Linked DNA regions of Alkalihalobacterium alkalinitrilicum. The main gene of each other region encodes a partner of the protein of the gene in region 2 in a complex. Links are inferred from orthologs where the notes say so. Each region holds a gene or a part of one and is shown on either strand. Other genes may lie near its edges.

Region 1 (2,903 bases), 570 kb from region 2 along the record:
GGTCAAACTAATCGAAGTGCGATTCCGTCGCCTACGTATGTAGCTGGGGCTAGACAGCGTACGTACTTATCACGTGGAGATCAAGGTGATGACGTTAGAGCACTACAAGAACGTCTTAATGAGCTTAATTTCAAACCAGGACCCATCGATGGAATATTTGGACCTCAAACATATGATGCTGTTGTACGCTTTCAACGTGCAGCAGGCATAGGAGTAGATGGAATTGTTGGACCTCAAACTCGGGAAACACTAAGAGATTTCGATGAAAGTTTAGAGATTGTGGAACATGGTTCACCGACAGATGAAGCCGATGAAAGAGAAGAGCTCTTTACTAGTGAATCAAGAAGGATGTTACGTCATAATACTCCTATGATGCGTGGAGAAGATGTGCGTGAAGTTCAACAAAAAGTAGGGGCAATGGTTGACGGGTTCTTTGGACCTGAGACAGAACAACGAGTGAGAGAGTTTCAACAACGAGAAAACTTAACTGTAGATGGAATTGTCGGACCACAAACCTGGAGGGCTTTGGATCGGGTCAATGCTAATAATCAACCTTCCTATAGTCGTCTGCTATCTCTTCAAACGCCATATATGCGTGGAGATGACGTAAAAAGGATTCAAAGAGCACTTAATGTTTCAGCCGATGGTTTATATGGACCAATTACAGAACGAACGGTGAGAGAATTTCAAAGAAGAGAAGGCATATCAGTTGATGGGATAGTGGGTCCTCAAACGTGGGCACGCTTATTTCAATAATTTCGTGTAAACTTGGTGCCAGGCTCCTTGTTATGGAGGCTGGCATCACTTGTATTATTTCGTTTAAATGGCATTAAGTATCCACTTCAAGGCATTTGGAAACATGAACGAAGAAAAAACTGAAAGAACTGAATAAGAAAGCCACAAACTGAGACAAAGTCTGTATGACTCACATCGTGTGGGCAAGGATTGTCAACAGTGTAAGATGGGGGAAAACTCCCACTGAATGAATTTGCGCTTTATGGTAAAATAGAGTAATTAGGCGTAGATGGAGGAAATGGCATGAAAAAACAATTTGCTGTAATTGGTTTAGGAAGATTTGGTGGCAGCATTTGTAAAGAGTTGAGTCGACTAGGGATGGAAGTTCTAGCCATTGATCATTCAGCTGAAAAGGTAGATGAATTTAAAGATATTGTTACTCATGCAGTAGTAGCGAACTCAACTGATGAAATTACGTTAAAAAATTTAGGGGTAAGAAACTTTGATCATGTTATTGTAGCCATCGGGGATGACATTCAATCTAGTATTCTAACTACATTAATGTTAAACGAATTAGGGGTAAAACATATTACAGTAAAAGCACAAAACGACTATCACGAAAAAGTATTAGAAAAAATTGGGGCGCATGATATCGTTCATCCTGAACGAGATATCGGTATACGGATAGCACATAATATCGTTTCGAAAAATGTACTAGATTACTTAGAACTTTCAGATGAATATAGTATAGTCGAGTTAATAGCAGGAGAAAAAATGCATGGGAAAACGATCATCGAGCTCGATATCCGAGCAAAATACGGCATTAATATAATGGCTATTAAACGTCATGAAAATATTAATGTTTCTCCTCAAGCCCATGAAAAGATTATTAGAGGTGACATATTAATTGTCATTGGAGCAGATAAAGATATTGATCGATTTGAAAAACAATTATTAGATGAAGGTTGAATATGAAGAAAAGGCTGACGTTGTCAGCCTTTTTTGATTAATTTTACTTACACTTCCATAATAATCGGTAAGATCATAGGCTTTCGCTTTGTTCTTTCGTAAAGGAAAGGCCCAAGAATATCACTAATTTCATTTTTAATTTCGGACCATTGTGTTGTTTTTCGTTCCATTACCTCGTCAAGGTGTTTGGCAAGTATCTGTTGTGCTTCGTGTATTAAGTCTCCAGCTTCGCGCATATACACGAAACCACGAGAAATGATATCAGGACCTGCAGATACTTTAAACTCTTTCATATTTAAACTTACAACAACAACAACTAAACCTTCTTCAGATAAGATGCGACGATCTCGTAAAACGATATTTCCGATATCCCCAATTCCGCTTCCATCAACATAGACAGAACCAGAAGGAACCTTTCCTGAAATTATTGCTTCTTCTTTATTCATCGATAACACTTCACCATTATCCATAATAAAGCAATTTTTTTCAAGCACACCACAATCTTGAGCGAGCTTCGTGTGCATTTTTAGCATGCGATATTCCCCATGTATTGGAAAGAAATATTGAGGTTTCATTAATCGCAGCATTAGTTTTTGCTCTTCTTGTCCACCGTGGCCAGAAGTATGAATATTACTTAATGATCCGTGAATGACATTAGCTCCAGCTCGATATAGCTGGTTAATCGTCTTACTTACACTAAGCGTGTTCCCTGGTATCGGTGAAGAAGAAAAGACTACAGTGTCTCCAGGGATAATTTGAATTTGTCGGTGTGTACCAAATGCGATTCGAGATAGGGCGGCCATTGGTTCACCTTGGCTTCCTGTACATAAAATCGTAACTTGCGTATCAGGAAGTTTATTTAGTTGTGATGACTCGATAAAAGTTCCTTTAGGTGCACTAATATAACCAAGTTCTTGTCCAATCGTTAAAGCTGACTCCATACTGCGTCCAAAAACAGCAATCTTTCTACCATATTGGACAGAGGTTTCTACCACTTGTTGTAACCGATGAATATTGGAAGCAAAAGTAGCAAAGATAACTCGACCTTCTACTTTACGGAAAATATTATCAATACTTTCTCCAACTTTACGTTCAGACATTGTAAATTCAGGAATTTCACTATTTGTGCTATCTGATAGTAAACATAAGACACCTTCTTCACCGATCTTAGCCATTTTTGTAAGATTAGCAGGTTCTCC
Region 2 (2,986 bases):
ACCAACAAAATAAAACACTAACATAAATGGACTACTTAAAATATCAGCCATCATATTATAGTTAACTTCTGCTCCGAAAGCAGCTTGAATTCGAGTCTCATATACGTGCCATACAACGAAAATCAATGTGATAACCCCTGTAACACGTTGTAATAAGAACATCCAGTTACGGAAAAAACCGTAATGACTCACATTATTTCTTGCTTGAAAAGCAATATAAAGTCCATAGATTGCATGATAAAGTAATGGAATAAAAATGATAAAAATTTCTAAGAAATAACGAAATGGAAGACTCTCCATAAAATGAGATGCTTGATTAAAAGCACTTGCACCTCTTGTAGCAAAATGGTTAACAACTAAATGTTGGATTAAAAAAATTCCAACTGGAATAACACCCAATAACGAGTGTAGCTTCCGGTTCATAAACTCTCGATTACCAGCCATACTAATGTCCCCCCACAAATTTTTTTGACTTTTAGCAACTTGTCCTATAATTATCTCTTTTCTGTCCGCTTATAATGCTGTACCTCCCTACTTTGACTTATGTAAAGCATTAATAAGTAAAATATGAAACTTTAGTAAAGTTTCTGTGAATAAATTGCGACAAATTTATTGTACTCCCATCGACTTGCATCGTCAAGAAAACGTATACAGGTTATATTCAAAAAATTCACTTTTATTTAAAATTCCATAATAGTAGATTACATTTTTAGTAGAAAAAATACGAATAACAGCTATGAGACAATACGGTTTCCCACCGTATTGTCTCACATTTCACCCTATTTGTGATATAAAATAAGAAAATAGACATAAATTTCTATTCATACAATGTTATGGTTTTTCTAATTTTTTTCTTGTCGAATTATGTTACCCAATAATAATCCGTTCTGTTGGATATTTATAATGACTTTTCGTTTCTTTACGACGGATAGAGAATAAAAAGGCAATTAACCCAACCCGTCCTATAAACATTAAAATCATGAGTATAAATTGACTTGCAAAATTTAAGTCAGCTGTTATCCCCATTGAAAGGCCACACGTTCCGAACGCAGATGCCGTTTCAAATATAATCGCCATTAATGGAATGTTATTCCCACTTTCAAAAGCTGCGATAAGAATGACAGCACTGAATAATAATAAGATAAATACACTTAACACAATAAATGCTTTTTGGCGATCTTCTGGGTGAATTTGTCTACCAAAAACTTTTACATCGGTTTTACCTAAAGCAAAACTCCAAATGGTCAAAAACATAACGGCTAATGTAGTTGTACGAATTCCACCACCAACTGAAGATGGACTCGCCCCTATTATCATCAACCCTGAAATGAATAATAACGTCGCTAAACTTAGGTCAGATACATCCATCGTTGCTAAACCACCACTTCTAGCTGTGGCTGAATTAAAAACAGAATAAAATAATTGCTGATGCCAAGTTAAACCTTCATAAAAATGGCCTGCTTCAAGTAACCATATACCGACCACTCCGATTAAAAACACAGCAAAATATGTTGTTGTTGTAATTTTCGTAAACAAGCTAAACTTAAAATTAGGGTTTTCCTTTGAGAAATATTCTCTTACTTCCATTAGGACTGGAAAACCAATCGCACCCGCAAAAATTAGTAAAATGACAACCAATTGAACATAGTAGTCATTAGCAAACGGAATTAAAGACTGCCCTGTAATATCAAATCCCGCATTTGTAAATGCGCTTAACGATGCAAATGCCCCTTGATAGTAAGCTTCACCAACCGTATCAAAGTAGCGAATATAATATGTACCTAATATAACAGCTCCAATTAATTCAATAATTAAAGCAACAAATAAAATTCCCCTCATTAAATTAACGAGACCAGAAAATGTATTTTGGTTTTGGTCAACCATGATAAGCATACGTTGGGATAGAATAATTTTTTTTCCAAATAGCATCCATACAAACGTTCCTAACGTCATTATACCGATTCCACCTAATTGAATCGCAAGAGCTAAAAATAAAATGCCAATATAACTATATGTTTCTGATACATTTACTACCGTTAAACCCGTTACACTAACCGCACTAACAGAAGTAAATAATGCTTCAGAAAAGGTAAGCTTTACGCCAGATTGTTGGGAAATCGGTAGAAACAAAAGAATACTAAAAAGTACCATTGCAATGATATAGGATAATAATATAATTCGAAAAGGAGTAAGAAACTGGTTTAGTGCTAATTTCATAAATTTACCTCCATGTTCATTCGCGGTTTAGTATACCATGATCAAAAATAGAAAGTAAATTTAAAATCCAACAAATAGAACATAGAGAAAAACAAATTGAGTGATTATAATAAATGATTAGAGAGGGGTTTACATAAATGAAAATAAATGAACAGACCTTATTAAATAGTGATCAAGTTGTTCCCTTACTTGGGCACCATATCATTCGAAATATTCTTATGGATGACTTATTAGGTAAAGATCATGAAAGTATTTTGTACTGGGCTGGAAAAAGTATCGCTAGAAAATATCAACAAGAAAGCCTAGAAGATATCATTGACTTTTTTACAAAAGTAGGATGGGGAAATCTTACTGTACTAAAAGAAAAGAAAGATGAAATCAACTTTCAACTCGTTTCTCCATATCATAACGAAAAGTTAGCTGTGACGTATCAATTAGAAGCTGGTTTTTTAGCTGAACAATATGAATATAAAAAGAAGCTAATAACAGAAGCTATCGTCCAAGAAAAAAAAGATAAAGCACTTATTACGCTAAAGTGGGATAGAAAAGACCCTATCGAATAGAAAAGTTTAATAACCCCACTTTATCTAATTTCATTAGATAAAGTGGGGCATTCATATATTCGTGCTTTTCTAGCTACTTCCGCATCATTATTTAAATCATTACTTCTAGTTCATCTAATTGAAAAGCACGATGAAGTGCTTCAACTGCAGGTACCATAACACCTTCTTCAACTAAAGCGGACACTTTGATTTCAGATGTACTTACC

What was found. The genes of interacting proteins can lie anywhere in the genome.
Region 1: BK574_RS22625 (region 2) and BK574_RS25430 share a complex: the UniProt entries of both Bacillus subtilis proteins name them as parts of the ktrCD complex. The link is inferred for Alkalihalobacterium alkalinitrilicum from one-to-one orthologs.

What each region holds. Positions count from the first base shown.
Region 1 is NZ_KV917368.1:5,252,862-5,255,764, forward strand. Bases 48-2,871 are described here. They hold BK574_RS25430 (potassium channel family protein), read left to right. Parts: upstream 48-1,038; coding sequence 1,039-1,704; downstream 1,705-2,871. Other genes in these bases: BK574_RS25425 (peptidoglycan recognition protein family protein), read left to right, coding at 48-756; rnjA (ribonuclease J1), read right to left, coding at 1,752-2,871. Outside these bases: more of BK574_RS25425, read left to right, coding at 1-47; more of rnjA, read right to left, coding at 2,872-2,903. UniProt on the Bacillus subtilis protein: Catalytic subunit of the KtrCD potassium uptake transporter. The 2 major potassium transporter complexes KtrAB and KtrCD confer resistance to both suddenly imposed and prolonged osmotic stress.
Region 2 is NZ_KV917368.1:4,678,276-4,681,261, reverse strand. What follows is about bases 43-2,949. They hold BK574_RS22625 (TrkH family potassium uptake protein), read right to left. Parts: upstream 2,218-2,949; coding sequence 868-2,217; downstream 43-867. Other genes in these bases: BK574_RS22615 (aspartate kinase), read right to left, coding at 2,872-2,949; BK574_RS22620 (YslB family protein), read left to right, coding at 2,355-2,780; BK574_RS22630 (succinate dehydrogenase cytochrome b558 subunit), read right to left, coding at 43-444. Outside these bases: more of BK574_RS22630, read right to left, coding at 1-42; more of BK574_RS22615, read right to left, coding at 2,950-2,986. UniProt on the Bacillus subtilis protein: Integral membrane subunit of the KtrCD potassium uptake transporter. The 2 major potassium transporter complexes KtrAB and KtrCD confer resistance to both suddenly imposed and prolonged osmotic stress.